Regions from separate parts of the Streptomyces sp. NPDC001985 genome, predicted to be linked through region 3. Evidence: riboswitches for the same ligand, from Rfam matches in the RefSeq annotation. Region 3 holds a riboswitch; each other region holds the start of a gene.
The links. A riboswitch is a leader RNA that binds a small molecule or an ion and turns the genes downstream of it on or off. The one in region 3 is predicted to bind cobalamin.

Region 1 (5,644 bases), on a different contig from region 3:
CCCCGCCGCCGCGCTGGAGGAGCTGGTGCTCCGGACGGCCGCCGGCGCGCCGGACCCGCCGGACCCCGTACTGGAACGGATTGTCCGGCATCTGGACAGCGGGCAGACGGTCTCCGCCGCCGCCCGCGCCGTCGGCCTCGGCGCCCGGCAACTGCACCGCCGCTCGCTCCACGCCTTCGGCTACGGACCCAAGACCCTCGCCCGGGTGCTGCGGCTCCAGCGGGCCCTGGCCCTGGTGCGCCGGGGGGTGCCGTTCACGGCGGCAGCGCTCGCCGCGGGCTGCGCCGACCAGGCACACCTCGCCCGGGAGATGCGCGAGCTGGCCGGGACGACCCTCACCGCCTACACCGCGTCCCGCCCCTGAGGAGACGGCCTAGTCCTCGTCCGTGCCCGCGTCCGTGTCCGTGTCCGTGTCCGCGAACAGCGAGACACCGCAGCCGTCGGGGTCCAGCACCACCGCGTAGCGCTGCCCCCACACCGCGTCCCACGGTTCGAGATGGCTCCGGTACCCCGCGGCGACCAGCTCCGCGTGGACGGAGTCCACCTCGGCGGCGGTGTCGCAGCGGAAGGCGAGCCCCAGCCGCTCGCCCCCGGTGGGCCGGGTCCACCCGGGGTCGAAGGAGCGGATGGTCTCCTCGGTGTCCCAGAGCACCCGCACCCCACTGGGGAGCGTGGCCTCGGCGTGCGGGGCGGAGTCGGCGCCGGAGGGGACGTCCAGGCCGAGCCGGCGGTAGAAGGCGAGAGACGCGGCCATGTCGGAGGCGACGATGCCGATCGAGTCGAAGCGCGGAGTCATGCCCCCACCGTAGGCGGGCCCCGCGCCGCCGGTCTTGAAGGAATCGGACACCGGCGGGGGCTCCGCCGGTGTCCGTACGGTGGTCAGCGCGCCGTGGCCGCCGTCCGGCGGGCCCCGGAGCGCGCCCCGGGGGTGAGCAGCCGTTCGGCCAGATGGCCGAAGACCAGACCGAACACCGCCCACAGCGTCACCTGGATCGCCAGTGTCGCCAGCCGGAACTCCCAGACCACCGCGGCCGGGAAGTCCTTGGGTACCTCGTTGTACGAGGGCAGGAACGCGAACGCCAGTCCGGTGGCGGCCACGAACCCCGCCACCGCCGCCACCGTCGCGTTCCAGTTGCCCAGCCGGGGCGCGAGACGCCTCCCGGTGATCAGCGCCGCGAGCCCCAGCAGCACACTGACCACCACCATCAGGAAGTACACCGCCGTCCGCTCCCCGATGGTGCCCGGGTCGCCCACCGCCGGCGGGTTCGGCGGGTACTTCAGGAACGGCACCACATACAGCGTCAGCAGCCCGCCGAGGGCGACGAACGCGGCGGTGGCACGGGGGCCGAAGCTCCCGGCGCGGCCGATGGCGGCGCAGTGGGCGAGCGCGGCGATACCGCCGACCGCGACCCCGAAGACCAGCACACCGGTGGCGAGACCGGCCGTGGACTGCACGGCCCGGCTGACGAGTTCCTCGCCGCCGTGCCCATGGCTGTGGCTCTCCTCGAACGCGATCGCCGCGTCCACCGGCCCCTCACCGAGGAAGTACGCCACCACCAGGGCCACCGCCCCCGCGATCAGGCCCGCGAGCATGCCCCGTACCAGCAGGGCCCGTACGGATATGGAGTTCATCGCAGGCCGCCCTCAGTGGCAGGGGAAGCCGAGCAGATGGCGTCCGTCGTGGACCCATTCATGGACACCCTCGCCGGAGACGAGGGCGGTGGCGCCCTGCTCGGCGCCGACGAAGTAGAGGAGGATCAGCATGAGGATGCCGACGAAGGCCGCCCAGGGGGCGAGTTCCTTCCAGGAGACGGGGGTGACCGCCGGTGTGGCGGTGGGGGCGGGCACAGCGGATTGAGCCATGGCAGAACCTCCTGAGGGAGCACGCGTCCCGGTCGTGGTGCCTGGTGCCGCAGACGAGGGCGCGGGGTCTGACTTCCCGCGTCGGTGCGGGTACACAGTGGCGCGACCGTGCCGGATTCCCACCGGACTTCCATCACACTCTCGTCATGTCCACGCGACCGTACCGCTTGCGGGCGGGCACCGCTACGGCGCGGGGTGGCCGGAAATGACGGTACGGATGATGATGGTCGCGCCGGTGGCGACGGAGGCCCTCCGCGAGGCCCGCTTCGAGGCGGGCGAACCGCCGGACGAGGCCGGTCTGGTGAGCGCGCGGGCGGCGGCCGGAGGGCTGCCGAGGGCGGACCGGGCGGTGTCCGGGCCGTCGCCGCGCTGCCGGCTGACGGCCCGGGCGCTCGGGCTCGCCGCCCGGGAGGCGCCGGAGCTGGGCGAGTGGGACATGGGCCGCTGGCGCGGCCGGAGCCTCGCGGAGGTGAGCCGGGACGAGCCGGACGCGGTGGGGCACTGGCTCACCGACCCGTCGGCCGCGCCCCACGGAGGGGAGGCGCTGACCGCGCTGTGCGCCCGGGTCGGGGGCTGGCTGGACGCGCTGCCCCCGGATACCGGCCGGCTCGTCGCGGTGGTGGACCCGGCGGTGGCGCGCGCCGCGCTGGTTCACGCGCTCGGCCTGCCGCTGCCCGTCTTCTGGCGGCTGGACATCGCGCCGCTGACGCTCACCGAACTCAGCTCCCGGGCCGGGCGCTGGAATCTGCGCTGCGGCACCCGGCTCCTCAGAGAGCCGTGAGGGGTTCGGCGCCGTGGGCGCGGTGGAGCACCTCCAGGAAGTCCGGCGCGGCGGGCAGTGCCGCCGAGCCGATCCGGCGCACCGCCACGCCCGGGGTCCAGGAGTTCATCACCACCGCCCCCGACAGCCCCGGCAGATCGGCGGGGGTGACGTCCCGCACCTGCTGGGGGACGCCGAGGTGGGCCAGTTGCCGCCGGAGGATGCCCATGGTGGTCCCGGTCAGGATCGCGGCGCGGGGCCACACCACGGCGGTGCCGTCCCAGAAGGCGAGGTTCCAGATGGTGGCCTCGCTGAGCCGGCCGCGGCGGTCGACGAAGGCGGCGTCGTCGAAGCCCTCCGCGGCGGCCTGCCGCAGGAGATGGGTCTTGGCGACCTCGCCGACGTGCTTCACCGCCGGGAGGAAGCGCTCGTGCTCGACGGTGGTGAGGGTGAGCGGGCCGGCCGGGCCCGAGGAGGGGGGTGCGGTACGGACCAGTACCCCGGGTTCCACCTCGGGCCCGGCGACCGTGAACTCGCCCGCCGGGGAGAACACCGTGGCGGTCAGCGAGAGATCGCCGGGTCCGGCCGCGGCCACCGCGGCCCGGAGACGGGAGCGCACCCGCTCCTCGGGGAGCGCCCGCCCGAACAACACGACGGAGGCGGCGCGCAGCCGCTCCAGATGCAGATCGAGCCCGCGGACGCCGCCGTCGCGGACCTGCATGGCGGTGAAGTGGGCGTGGCCGGCGAAGGCGAGGGGGGAGAGGGCGGGGGTGGTGGTGGGGTGGCCGTTGAGGTGGACGACAGAAGGGGGCATGGGTGTCACTCCCGTGGTGAGCTGGCGGTTGCCCGTGCCCCGACGCTAAACCCTCACACCGATGTGAGAGTCAAACCCCCACCACCCACCCGTGATACCGGCCCCCGCGCCACGGTAGCCCGAGCAAACCCAGCCCGTCTGGGGGCACCTGCCAGAGGCAGCTCCGGGGGAGTTTGAGGACGGACCCTGTGCGACAGGTGCCCGCATCCCGCGGGCCACGGTCGGGGGCCGGCCCCCGGACCCCCGCTCCTCAATCGCCGGCGGGGCTGGGTGGTGCTGCTCAGTCACCGGTGGGGCTGGGTGGTGCTCCTCAATCGCCGGAGGGGCTGAGAGATCCAGCCCGTCCGGCGTTTGAGGACGGACCCTGGTCCACAGGTTCCCGCACTGTGCGGGCCACGGTCGGGGGCCGGCCCCCGGACCCCCGCGCCTCAATCGCCGGCGGGGCTGGGTGGTGCTGCTCAGTCACCGGCGGGGCTGGGTGGTGCTCCTCAATCGCCGGAGGGGCTGAGAGATCCAGCCCGTCCGGCGTTTGAGGACGGACCCTGTGCGACAGGTGCCCGCACTGTGCGGGCCCGGGTCGGGGGCCAGCCCCGGACCCCCGCGCCTCAATCGCCGGCGGGGCTGGGTGGTGCTGCTCAGTCACCGGTGGGGCTGGGTGGTGCTGCTCAGTCACCGGTGGGGCTGGGTGGTGCTGCTCAGCCGCCGGCGGGGCTGGGTGGTGCTGCCTCAGCCGCCGGTGGGGCTGAGGGGTGTGCCTCAAACGCCAGTGGGGCTGAGAGGGGTGCCTCAGACGGCGGAAGCGTTGGGGGGTGCGGCGTGGCCGTGGGCCAGGAGGGGGAGGGGTGGGGGGTAGGCCAGGGGGTCGAGGGGGACGTCCTCCTCGCACACAGGGGAGGCGCACTCGCAGGCGAAACGGGCCACCAGGCCCGCCCGGGGCGCCCACGCCCGTCCCAGGAACCCCCGGTACTGCTCCGCCACCACCCCGTTCGCGTACCGCAACAACCCCCGCCGCCCCTCCGCCGTCCGCACCCCCGACAACTCCCCCGCGAAGAACCCCTCCACCTCCGCCAGGGTCTCGGCCACCCCCCGCTCCCCGTCCACCCGCAGCACCGCGCCCCCGTACTCCTCCACCTCCGCCTCGATCACCCGCACCAGATGCCGGTAGAGCGCCAGCGGGCCCGGCTCCAGGCCGCGTTCCGCGAGGCGGCGGCGCTGGACCTCAGGGGTGGGCAGCAGCCACAGGGCGCGGGGTCCGGCGAACCGGGGGGTCACGGGGGTGCCCTCCACCACCGTCGGCGGCGACGGCGGCAGCGCCCGCACATCCTCCGCGATCATCGCGCCGCGCTCGTGGTGCAGCGACATCGCGAGCAACTCCTCCTCCGGCGCCGACCACCGCTCCTCCCGGGGAAGCGCCTCCCAGCGGATCGCCGCCCGGTGCCCCGCCGCGATGGCCCGGTCCCGGTGCTTCCAGGTGTGCGCGTCGGCGCCGTACCAGCGCAGACCGTGCCGCCGGGCCAGCAGCCTGGCCACCGTCGTCTTCCCCGCGCCGGGCGGCCCCCCGATCCACAGGCTCACTCCTCGTGCCCCGGGATCGGCTGCTCCGTCCAGATCACCTTCCCGTCCGGGGTGTAGCGCGTCCCCCACCGGTCCGCGAACTGCGCCACCAGGAACAGCCCCCGCCCGCCCTCGTCGGTGCTCGCCGCCTGCCGCAGATGCGGCGAGGTGCTGCTGTGGTCCGACACCTCGCAGATCAGCGTCCGGTCGCGGATCAGCCGCACCCGGATCGGCCCGATCGCGTAGCGGATCGCGTTGGTGACCAGCTCGCTGAGGATCAGCTCGGTCGTGAACGCCTCTTCTCCCAGATCCCATTCACCGAGCTTATGGGTGACCGCGTTCCGCACCTCGCCCACCGCCGACGGGTCCGACGCCACCTCCCACTCCGCCACCTCCGCCGTGCCCAGCACCCGGGTACGGCCCACCAGCAGCGCGATGTCGTCGCGCGGACGCTCGGGCAGCAGCGCGGCGAGCACGGCCTCGCAGGTCTCGTCGGGGGTGCGCTCCGGATGCCCCGCCACGGTCTCCCGCAGCAGCGCGAGCCCCTCGTCTATGTCGCGCTCCCGGTCCTCCACCAGACCGTCGGTGTACAGCACCAGACTGCTGTTCTCCGGCAGCTCCAGCTCCAGCGTCTCGAACGGCAGCCCGCCGAG
Region 2 (5,644 bases), on a different contig from region 3:
CATCAGGGGGGTGAGAAAGCGGCGCAGGGCTTCCTCGTACCGCGCGGGGTCGGCGTTCCACATGGCCGCGTGCGGGGCGTCGCGGACGGTGTGGAGGTGGACGAGTTCGGGGCGGCGGGCGGCGAGTTCGCGGGAGGGGCCCCAGGGGGCGAGGGTGTCGCCGGGGCCGTGGAAGATCAGGGTGGGGGTGGTGAGCGCGCCGGGGTCCGCGGTCACCGCGGGGCGCCTCCCGTTGTAGAGCCCCGCCCTGCCCCGGGCGGCTCTGACCGCGAGGGGCAGCAACGGGGCGGGGGTGTGCCGGGCGGCGGCCAGGGCGCGCAGGGTGGCGTCCTTGTCCAGGACCGGGGAGTCGAGCACCAGCCCCTTGATCCGGTCGCGCAGGGCGGAGTCGCAGGCGGTGTGCAGCGCCATGGTGGCGCCGGTGGACCAGCCGTACAGGACGACGTCGCGGGCACCGGCGGCGACGGCGAAGCGGAGCGCGGCGTCCAGGTCCCGCCACTCGGCGTCGCCGAGGTGTCCGAGACCGTCGGGAGGCCGGGGCGCGTCGGGGTCGCCCCGGTAGCCGACCCCGAGCACCGGGATGCGTCGCCGATGGAGAAACGGAAGCAGGTTCATGGGGTGCTCGCGGGTGGTTCCCAGGCCGTGCACGGCGATGACCCAGGTCCCCCGGGGGCCGGGCACGGACCAGGCGGGCAGCGGGCCCAGCTCACCGGGGACGGTGACATCGGTGTGGGGGATGCCGAGCGCGGTCGTCGGGTCCCCGGTGTGGAGCTGCGGGGTCAGCCGCACCCTGGCACCGGGTTCCAGGCCGCCGGAGCCGACGCCCTCCAGCCGGCGCACGACGGTGTCGGCGGACGGCGGGGTCTCGTCGAGCACGGGGCCGACGATGGCGTGGACGCCGCCGGGCCCGTCGAGTCCGTAGGTGCCGGGGCGGCGCGATGAGAGGCTGCGGGTGAGCGTCACCCGGCCCGCGCCGGTGGAGTGGACGGTGAGCCGCCGCTCCCCCGGAAGGGGCCGCCCGGGGGCGGGTCTGAGCACCGCGTCGCTCGCGTAGCGGCCGGCCAGGAACGCGGCCGTGCCGACGCCGATCAGGGAGGTGACGGCCGTTGCCGCCGCTGTAGCCGGGCGCACCGTTCCAGTGTCGGCGCGGTGGTGGGGTGCTGCCAGCGGACGGCCCCCGCCCGTGTCCGGGGCCGTGCGGGGGCGGGGCCGGCGTGGGCCGGCGGGCAGGGCCCGGAGAGCCGGGGCAGGGGCGGGGAGCACGTCAGCGCCGCTGGCCGTACCCCCGGAACTGTTCGGCGGCCTCCTCCAGCTCGGCGGCGGTGAGCAGGGAGGGGGTGTGGCCGGGCACGGCGGCCGCGGTCAGCCAGAGCCGGCACATCCACTCCAGCTGGGCGGTGCGGTCGTACGCCTGGTCCAGGCTCTGTCCGTGGGCGACGGTCCCGTGGTTGCGCAGCAGACAGGCGGTGCGCCCGTCGAGGGCGGCGAGCATGTTCCGGGCCAGGGCCTCGGTGCCGTAGAGGGCGTACGGGGCGACCCGGACGGGTCCGCCGAGCGCGGCGGCCATGTAGTGGACCGGTGGCAGCTCCGGTACGAGGGTGGAGACGGCCGTGGCGTGGACGGCGTGGGTGTGGACCACGGCGCGGGCGTCGGTGTGCCGGTAGACCTCCAGATGGAGCGGCAGCTCGCTGGTGGGCCGGAGATGGCCGAGAACCTGCTGTCCGCCGAGGTCGACGGCTATGGCGTCCCCGGGGGTGAGACGGTCGTAGGGGACACCGCTGGGAGTGACGAGGACGAGCTCTCCGACCCGGGCGGAGACATTGCCCGACGTCCCCACCACCAGACCCTCCGCGGCCGTTCTGCGGGCGGTGGCCACGACGTTCCGCCACGCCTCGTCGATCGCTTTCTGCGACACCTGTTCGGTCATGCGGCGATCCTGTCAGGCGGCGCTCTCCGGTTACAGAGGGCCACCGCCGGGGGACGGAGGGGAGGATCAGTCAGATTATCCAAAAGGGTGATGAAAGCCACTTCGCGGGACGTGTCCCCGGCCCCAGAAGCCCATCCAGCCCCTGCAGACCGAAACCGGAGCCAAAAACCTCACTTGGGGACACCCCGATGCCGGTCCCAGTTCACCTTCCGTTCACTCAGGTTACTTACGTTCACCGGGCCACTGACGTCCATAGATTGCCTGGGTAAATGGAACACATCACGCTGCTGCTCGCGATTGTGATCGTGACGGCTCTCGTGTTCGATTTCACGAACGGTTTCCACGACACGGCCAACGCGATGGCGACGACCATCTCGACCGGCGCCATGAAGCCCAAGTCCGCGGTGGCGATGTCCGCCGTGCTCAACCTCGTCGGCGCGTTCCTGTCGGTGGAGGTCGCCAAGACGATCTCCAGCGGCATCGTCAACGAGGCAGGCATAACACCAGAAGTGATCTTCGCGGCGCTCGTCGGCGCCATCCTCTGGAATCTCCTGACGTGGCTGGTCGGCCTGCCGTCCAGTTCCTCGCACGCCCTCATGGGCGGTCTGATCGGCGCCACCATCGCGTCGGTCGGGTTCAGCGGCGTCAACGGCGGCACCGTCGTCACCAAGGTGCTGATCCCGGCCATCGCGGCTCCGCTGGTCGCCGGTATCGGCGCGTACCTCGCCTCCAGGCTGACGTACAAGCTCGGCCAGAACGCCGACCCGAAGTCCACCGCGAAGGGCTACCGGGTGGGCCAGATCGCCTCGGCGGGCCTGGTCTCGCTGGCGCACGGCACCAATGACGCCCAGAAGACGATGGGCATCATCACGCTGGCCCTGGTGACCGGCGGCATCCTCAACCCCGGCTCCAACCCCCCCATGTGGGTCATCGTCTCCGCCGGTGTGGCCATCGCCCTCGGCACCTACCTCGGCGGCTGGCGCATCATCCGGACCATGGGCAAGGGCCTGACCGACCTCCAGCCCCAGCAGGGCTTCGCCGCCCAGTCCAGCGCGGCCAGCGTCATCCTCGCCTCCTCCAACCTGGGCTTCTCGCTCTCCACCACGCACTCGTGCTCCGGCGCCGTGATGGGTGCGGGCCTCGGCCGCAAGGGCGGTGTGGTCCGCTGGTCCACCGCCACCCGGATGTTCGTGGCCTGGGGTCTGACCCTGCCCGCCGCCGGTCTGGTCGCCGCCCTCTCGGAGTACGTGACCAAGCAGGGCGACTGGGGTGTCGCCGTGGTCGCGGTCTTCCTGGTCGCCTCCTCGGCCGCGATCTGGCTCTACTCCCGCCGCCAGGTCATCGACCACACCAACGTCAACGACACCGGCGCCGATGTGGACAGCGAGACCGGCGAGGCCGGTGTGGTGACCAACGCCATGGCCGCCGTCACCGTGCCCCCGGCCGGCACCCCGGCGCAGGACGGCCTCAAGACCACCATCGCGGCCTCCCCGGCCGCCGCCCCCGAATCCGGCCCGGCCAGCCCGGCCGCGGTGTAAGGACAGATCAGCATGAAAATCGACTGGGCAGCTCTCGGCTCCGTTTTCGGTGTGAGCCTCGTGGCCACCGTCGTTCTGGTGGGCCTGTTCACCCTCGGCATCATCGGCATGAGCAAGCAGGCGACGGCCTCCGGCGGCGGCGGCTCCGTGGCGCTGGCGCGCACCGGTGCGTACACCTGCTTCGCGCTCTGCGTGGCGGCCATCACCTACGGGATCTATCTGATCGTCACCTGACGGCGGGCCCGGACCGCGCGCGGTCCGGGCTCTCCGCGCTCATCGACGGCAGACGGCCGGGCCGGTCATCCTCAGGGACGACCGGCCCGGCCGTCTGCCGTCCCGGGTCCGGGACGAGCAGCGCGGCGCTCCCCGGGTGTGGGGCTCAGCACAGTGCCCCTTCGCAGGTCAACGGCAGGTTGACGGCTGTTCTCACAGCGTGGTGGACTGCCGGGGCCATTACGGCGGCAGCAGAGGAAGCCGGTGCGAATCCGGCGCGGTCCCGCCACTGTCACCGGGAGGAGTCCCGGGAGCCAGGAACTCTCGCCGCCGATCACGTCGAACCAGGGCGCGGACACCCTGAGTGAGGACATATCGCCATGCCCGGCCGCGGCCACGACCCTGCCCCGACTCCGAGAAGGATCTGCCCGCCCCGGCCGGTCCGGAGCGGAACCCCGGCCTGAATCGATGCGTGCCGACCGTGTACTGAACCGTGCCGACCGCGTTTTCGCGTACGGCGCCGGGGCCGGCCTCCTCGGTGACCTGCTGCTCGGCGATCCCCGCCGGGGCCATCCCGTCGCCGCGTTCGGACGGGCCGCGGGCGCGGTGGAGCGGGTTCTCTGGCGCGACCACCGGGGGTGGGGCGCTCTGCACACCGCCGTGTGCGCCGGAGGCGCCGCCGCGGCCGCGCACCTCCTCGCGCGCGGCACCCGGGGGGCGCCCGCGCTCTCCCTCGCCCTGACCGCCGCCGCCACCTGGACCGTCGTGGGCGGCACCTCGCTGGGCCGGGAGGCCAGGACCATCGGTGCCGCGCTCGCGGCCGGCGACGTGGAGCGGGCCCGCGCGCGGCTGCCGCATCTGTGCGGGCGCGATCCGCAGTTCCTGGACGAGGGCCAGATCGCCCGGGCCGTGGTGGAGTCCGTGGCCGAGAACACCTCCGACGCGGTCGTCGGCGCCCTGGTGTGGGGGGCGGTGGCGGGGGTGCCGGGCCTGGTGGGGTTCCGCGCGGTCAACACCCTGGACGCGATGGTGGGGCACCGCTCCCCGCGCCACCGGCGGTTCGGCTGGGCGTCGGCGCGGCTGGACGATCTGGCCGGCTGGCCGGGGGCCCGGCTGACGGCCGGGCTCGCCGTGCTCGCGGGCGGGGACGCGCGGGGAGCCGTCCGGGCGTGGCGCCAGGACGCGCACCGGCACCCCAGCCCCAACGCGGGCCCGGTGGAGGCCGCGTTCGCGGGGGCGCTCGGGGTGCGTATCGGCGGCACCCTGTCCTACGGCGGCCGGGTCGAGCACCGGCCCGTGCTCCATGGCGCGGGGCGGCCCGTGGAGGTCGCCGACATCGAACGGGCGGTGCGGCTGTCGCGCCGGGTGGGGCTGCTGGCGCTCGCCACGAGCGTGGTGGCACGGCCGTTGCTGCGGCGGGCCGTGACGGGGATTCAGCGGGGGTCCGGCGCACCGGCGCCGCGAGCGGGAGGAGACGGATGAGCACGGGAAGGCGCACCGGAGGCGGCCTGCTCGTCGCCGGGACGACGTCCGACGCGGGCAAGAGCGTGGTCACGGCGGGCATCTGCCGCTGGCTTGTGCGCCAGGGCGTGAAGGTGGCCCCCTTCAAGGGGCAGAACATGTCGCTCAACTCGTTTGTGACCCGCGAGGGCGCGGAGATCGGCCGGGCGCAGGCGATGCAGGCGCAGGCGGCCCGGGTCGAGCCGACCGCGCTGATGAACCCGGTGCTGCTCAAGCCCGGCGGCGACCGCAGCAGCCAGGTGGTGCTGATGGGCAGGCCGGTGGGCGAGCTGAGCGCGCGCGGCTACCACGGGGGGCGGCAGGAAGCGCTGTTCGGGCCGGTCATGGAGTGCCTGGAGGAGCTGCGGGGCAGCTACGACGCGGTGATCTGCGAGGGGGCGGGCAGCCCGGCCGAGATCAATCTGCGGCGCACCGACATCGTGAACATGGGCATCGCCCGCGCCGC
Region 3 (5,644 bases):
CCGGACGGCCGGCTCGCCCTGGTCCCGGCCGGGCCGGACGCGGTGCCCGCCGTGCTGGTCGTGGAGGAGTGTCCGCGGCTGACCTCCCGGGCGGTCCTGGAGAGCGCCCACCGCGTCTGGGAGCGGCTCGACCCGGACAACGGCGCGATGATGGTGGGCGCCCTCCTGCGGGAGACGCGGACCGGGACGGCCCGGCTCTTCCTCGCCGTGCACCACGCGGTGGTCGACATCGTCTCCTGGCACGTCCTGCTGGAGGACCTCGCCGCCGCCCACGCGTCCCCCGGCACCCCTCCGCTCGCCGAGGGCACCACCATGGCCCAGTGGTCCCGGGCGCTGGCCGCCCGGGCCGAAGGGCCCGAGCCGCGCGCCCAGCTGGACCACTGGCGCGCCGTGGCACGGGAGAGCGAGCGGGCGCCGAGGATCGCCCGCCGGACCGCCGACCCCGCGGTGCACACCCGGGGACGGCTGGTGTCGCACCGGGTGACGGCCGACGCCGCCACCACCGGCGCGCTGATCCGCTCCGCGCGCACCACACCCGAGAACGCGCTGCTCACGGCCGTGGCCCTGGCGGAGGCCGGCTGGCGGGCGCGTCACGGGCACCCGCCGGACAGCGGGGTCACCGTGGTCCGGGAGGGACACGGCAGACGGGACGACCTGGTCGGCCCCTTCCTCGAAGCCGCCGGCGGACCCGTGGACACCTCGCGGACCGTGGGCTGGTTCAACGTCTTCCACCCCGTCGCCCTCGACACGGGCACGGCCGGTCCCCGGCTCACCCCCCAGGGGGCGCTGGACGACCGGGGGGCGGCGCTCGCCCTGCTGGAGAAGGTGGGCGGGGAGCTGGCGGCGGTGCCGCACGGCGGGTTCGACCACGGTCTGCTCGGCGAGCCGGCCGCGGCGCGTGCCGAGGTGTTCTTCAGCTATCTGGGCCGGCTCGACCAGGTCGTCGGCGACGACCCGGGCCGCCCGTGGACGCTGGTCGTCGACGACGCGGTGCGGGAGGTCTTCCCGCAGGACAGCGAACCGGACGCGGCCCAGCCGTATCCGCTGGAGCTGATCTGCGCCGTCCACCCCGGTCCCGGGGGCCCGGTGGTGGAGGCGCTCTGGCGGTACGACCCCGGTGTCTGCGACCCGGGGGACATCCAGGAACTGGCCGCCCTGTGGCTCACGGCGCTCACGGCGCTCGCCGCGGCGGTCGAGGGCAACGAGAGGACAGGCGCGTGACCCGGACCATCGAGATCGGTGGCATCACCCTCGCGTACGAGGAGTTCGGCGGCGGGGACCCGGTCGTCCTCGTCATGGGCGCCGGCTCGCCGGGCCGGGTGTGGCGCCCCCACCAGGTGCCCGCGCTGGTCGCGGCCGGGCTGCGCGTGATCGTCTTCGACCCCCGGGGCGTGGGCGGCAGCTCCCCCTGCCCCGAGGGCTTCACCCTGGACGACCTCACCGACGACCTGGCCGGCCTGGTCGAGAAGGTGGCCGGGGGACCCGCCCATGTGGTGGGCACCTCGCTCGGCGCCCGGACCGCCCAGCAACTGGCGCTGACCCGGCCCGACCTGGTCGACCGGCTGGCCCTGCTGGCGACCCGGGGCCGCACGGACGCGGCGCTCTCGGTCTTCTCGCAGGCCCAGATCGCCCTGCACGACCACCGCGTGGCCCTCCCCGAGGAGGTGCGGGCCGCGCTGGGCGCGCTGGCCAATCTCTCGCCCGCCAGCCTGCGGGACGAGATCGAGGCCGAGGACTGGCTCGCCATCCTCGCCATGGCACCGGCCACCCCGTCGGCCGGAGTCCGGGAGCAGTTCGTCGCCGCGCTCACCGGATTCCCGCCGAGCGTCTCCGCGTTCGCCGCCATCACCGCGCCGACCCTGGTGGTCTCCTTCGCCGACGACCGGCTCTCCCCGCCGCATCTGGGCCAGGAGATGGCCGACGCCATTCCGGGCGCCCGCTCGGAGACCGTGGCCGGCGCCGGGCACTTCGGCTATCTGGAGCGGCCCGCCGAGGTGAACCGGCTCCTGGTGGAGTTCCTCACCGGAGCCTGAGCCGGCCGGGAGGCGCCGGGGTCCCCGGACCGCCGCATCTCCGCCCCGCCGGACCGGGCCCTGTCCTCGCACACCGCGCCGGACAGGGCCCGGCCCATGAGCCGGGGGAGCCGCCCGTGTCCCATGTCACGGTCCGGGATGTGAGCGGTACTGTCCGAACCCGGACGATCCCTCTAGGCTGACGGACGCAGCTGGTTCGCCCTGCCCGCCAGGCAGGCGCGTCGCAAGAGGGAACCCGGTGGGAATCCGGGACTGCCCCGCAGCGGTGAGCGGGAACGACCGCCGTCATGAGCACTGGAGCCGGGAAACGGTTCTGGGAAGCGACGGCCAGTAGGTGTCCACCGGGAGACCGGCGGACGCGCCCGCGAGTCCGAAGACCTGCCCGCTGTCCGCGCACGGCCCCCGCCGGCGCGGCCATCCCGGTGACCTCGTGGGCGGGTCGGCGACCAGAGCAGGCGGACCGGCGCGCCCCGTGCGCGCCGTGGACCCGTCCGTTGTGGCACCCCCTTCGCGCTCTCGTCCCGTCCCGGGATTCAACGAGACATCTCGCGAAGGAGAGTTCCGTGACAGCGCAGTCCGCAGCCGCGGCAGCACGGGCCACCGTGTACGGCTACCCCCGCCAGGGACAGAACCGGGAACTGAAGAAGGCCATCGAGGGGTACTGGAAGGGCCGCGTCACCGCCGACGCCCTCCGGGAGACCGCGGCGGGCCTCCGCCGGACCAACTGGCGGCAGCTCGCCGACGCCGGTGTCCACGAGGTGCCGACCGGTGACTTCTCCTACTACGACCACATGCTGGACACCAGTGTCATGGTCGGCGCTGTCCCCGAGCGGCACCGCGACGCCGTCGCGGCGCACCCCCTCGACGGCTACTTCGCCATGGCGCGCGGCACCCAGGACGTCGCGCCCCTGGAGATGACCAAGTGGTTCGACACCAACTACCACTACCTGGTCCCCGAACTCGGCCCCGGCACCGTCTTCACCGCCGACTCCGCCAAGCAGGTGGCCGAGGTGAAGGAGGCCCTCGCCCTCGGCCACCGCCCCCGCCCGGTCCTCGTCGGACCGGTCACCTATCTCCTGCTGGCCAAGCCCGCCCCCGGGGTGGCGGCGGACTTCGACCCGCTGACCCTCCTCGACCGGCTGCTGCCGGTGTACGCCGAGGTCCTCGCCGACCTGCGCGCCGCCGGCGCCGAGTGGGCACAGCTCGACGAGCCCGCGCTGGTCCAGGACCGCACCCCGGCCGAGCTGAACGCCGCCGCCCGCGCCTACCGCGACCTCGGCGCGCTCGCCGACCGCCCCAGGCTGCTGGTCGCGTCCTACTTCGACCGCCTCGGCGAGGCGCTGCCCGTTCTCGCCAAGGCCCCCGTCGACGGCCTCGCCCTCGACTTCACCGAGCGCGCCGCCGGCAATCTCGCCGACCTCGCCGCCATCGGCGGACTGCGCGACAAGCGGCTGGTCGCCGGTGTCGTCAACGGCCGCAACATCTGGATCAACGACTACGAGAAGTCCCTGGCCACCCTCGGCACGCTCCTCGGCCTCGCCGACCGGGTCGACGTGGCCACCTCCTGCTCACTCCTCCACGTCCCGCTGGACGCCGCCGCCGAACGCGACATCGACCCGCAGATCGCCCGCTGGCTCGCCTTCGCGAAGCAGAAGACGGCCGAGATCGTCACCCTCGCGCGCGGCCTCTCCCAGGGCACCGGCGCCATCGCCGGCGAACTCAGCGCCAACCGGGCCGACCTGGCCTCCCGCGCCGGTTCCGCCCTCACCCACGACCCGGCGGTACGGGCCCGTACCGCCGCCGTCACCGACGCGGACGGCCGCCGCTCCCAGCCGTACCCCGAACGGACCGCCGCCCAGCGCGCCCGCCTCGGCCTGCCGCTGCTGCCCACCACCACCATCGGCTCGTTCCCGCAGACCGCCGAATTGCGCACCGCCCGCGCCGATCTGCGCGCCGGGCGCATCGACACCGCCGGCTACGAGGAGCGCATCAGGGACGAGATCCGCGATGTCCTCGCCTTCCAGGAGAAGGCCGGGATCGACGTGCTGGTGCACGGCGAGCCCGAGCGCAACGACATGGTGCAGTACTTCGCCGAGCAGCTCACCGGCTATCTGGCCACCCAGCACGGCTGGGTCCAGTCCTACGGCACCCGCTATGTCCGCCCGCCGGTCCTCGCCGGGGACATCTCCCGCCCCGACCCGATGACCGTCCGCTGGACCTCCTGGGCCCAGTCGCTCACCGAACGGCCCGTCAAGGGCATGCTCACCGGGCCGGTGACCATGCTCGCCTGGTCCTTCGTCCGCGACGACCAGCCGCTCGGCGACACCGCCCGGCAGGTCGCGCTCGCCCTGCGCGACGAGGTCGGCGACCTGGAGGCCGCGGGCACCTCCGTCATCCAGGTCGACGAGCCCGCCCTGCGCGAGACCCTCCCGCTGCGCGCCGCCGACCACGCCGGCTACCTCGCCTGGGCCACCGAGTCCTTCCGCCTCACGACCAGCGGCGTACGGCCGGGCACCCAGATCCACACCCATATGTGCTACGCCGAGTTCGGCGACATCGTCCAGGCCATCGACGACCTCGACGCCGATGTCATCAGCCTGGAGGCCGCCCGCTCCCATATGCAGGTCGCCCGGGAACTCGCCGAGCACGGCTATCCGCGCGAGGCCGGGCCCGGGGTCTACGACATCCACTCCCCGCGCGTCCCCAGCGCCGAGGAGGCCGCCGCTCTGCTGCGCGAGGGCCTTGAGGCCATCCCCGCCGAGCGGCTCTGGGTCAACCCCGACTGCGGCCTCAAGACCCGCGGCTGGCCCGAGACCCGCGCCTCCCTGGAGAATCTGGTCGCCGCCGCCCGCGAAGTCCGCTCAGGGCTGACCACCGGGGGCGCCTGACCGCGCCGGGCCGGGACGGGCCCCCGGGTCCGTCCCGGCCCGGGGCCCGTCCCGCTCCGCGGGCTCCTGGGACTCCCCGGCCCCCTGGGGCGCGGCGAAGCGGACCGGGGCCTGGAAGCGCGCCTTCCGGGCGGCTCTGCGCAGAACCGTCAGCACCGCGGGGCCCGCCAGGATGACGCAGAGGAAGGTGGTGACGGCGCGCCCCGTGTCCCAGCCCAGGGAGGTGGCGATGTCGAAGGCGATGTAGCGCTGCCACTGCTCGGTGAAGGGCAGCCCGGGGAGATACGCGATGGAGCTGTCCGGGTCCAGCGAGAACGGCCAGAAGGAGAGGTTGAGCAGAAAGCCGAAGAGATAGCCGGAGAACGAGCCGTAGACGGCGAGCAGCACGATCTCACGGCGGCCGGTGGCCCGGGGAAGGAGCCCGGCGAGCATGCCGACGAAGGCGCAGCCGAACATCTGGTACGGCATCCACGGCCCCACCCCGCCGGTGATCAGGGCGGACGCGAACAGCGAGGTGCAGCCGAGGGTGAAGCCGAACCCGGGGCCGTAGACCCGTCCCGCCAGGACCAGGAGGAAGAACACCGTCTCGATGCCCGCGGTCCCCGCGCCCAGCGGCCTCAGCGCCGCGTTGACGGCGGAGAGGACCCCCAGCATGGCCAGGGCCTTCGAGCTGATCCCGCCCTCCGCGATCTCCGAGACCACCACGCACAGGACCAGCACGAG

Region 1: another riboswitch for cobalamin. It lies ahead of ABT122_RS05360 (CbtB domain-containing protein); the one in region 3 lies ahead of metE (5-methyltetrahydropteroyltriglutamate--homocysteine S-methyltransferase).
Region 2: another riboswitch for cobalamin. It lies ahead of ABT122_RS19305 (cobalamin biosynthesis protein); the one in region 3 lies ahead of metE (5-methyltetrahydropteroyltriglutamate--homocysteine S-methyltransferase).

Annotation. Positions count from the first base shown of each region.
Region 1 covers NZ_JBEOYB010000008.1:69,924-75,567, reverse strand. The annotation lists gene ABT122_RS05375 (DUF6597 domain-containing transcriptional factor) at 1-364, shown strand, start outside; gene ABT122_RS05370 (VOC family protein) at 374-796, opposite strand; gene ABT122_RS05365 (CbtA family protein) at 880-1,632, opposite strand; gene ABT122_RS05360 (CbtB domain-containing protein) at 1,645-1,863, opposite strand; adenosylcobalamin (AdoCbl) riboswitch at 1,916-2,009, opposite strand; gene ABT122_RS05355 (histidine phosphatase family protein) at 2,069-2,644, shown strand; gene ABT122_RS05350 (aminotransferase class IV family protein) at 2,631-3,437, opposite strand; gene ABT122_RS05345 (hypothetical protein) at 4,224-5,012, opposite strand; gene ABT122_RS05340 (SpoIIE family protein phosphatase) at 5,009-5,644, opposite strand, start outside.
Region 2 covers NZ_JBEOYB010000040.1:19,536-25,179, reverse strand. The annotation lists gene ABT122_RS19325 (alpha/beta hydrolase) at 1-1,131, opposite strand, end outside; gene ABT122_RS19320 (class II aldolase/adducin family protein) at 1,265-1,927, opposite strand; gene ABT122_RS19315 (inorganic phosphate transporter) at 2,197-3,465, shown strand; gene ABT122_RS19310 (hypothetical protein) at 3,478-3,699, shown strand; cobalamin riboswitch at 3,886-4,024, shown strand; gene ABT122_RS19305 (cobalamin biosynthesis protein) at 4,147-5,160, shown strand; gene ABT122_RS19300 (cobyric acid synthase) at 5,157-5,644, shown strand, end outside.
Region 3 covers NZ_JBEOYB010000064.1:35,313-40,956, forward strand. The annotation lists gene ABT122_RS25515 (non-ribosomal peptide synthetase) at 1-1,221, shown strand, start outside; gene ABT122_RS25520 (alpha/beta fold hydrolase) at 1,218-2,033, shown strand; cobalamin riboswitch at 2,209-2,433, shown strand; gene metE (5-methyltetrahydropteroyltriglutamate--homocysteine S-methyltransferase) at 2,597-4,921, shown strand; gene ABT122_RS25530 (ECF transporter S component) at 4,895-5,644, opposite strand, start outside.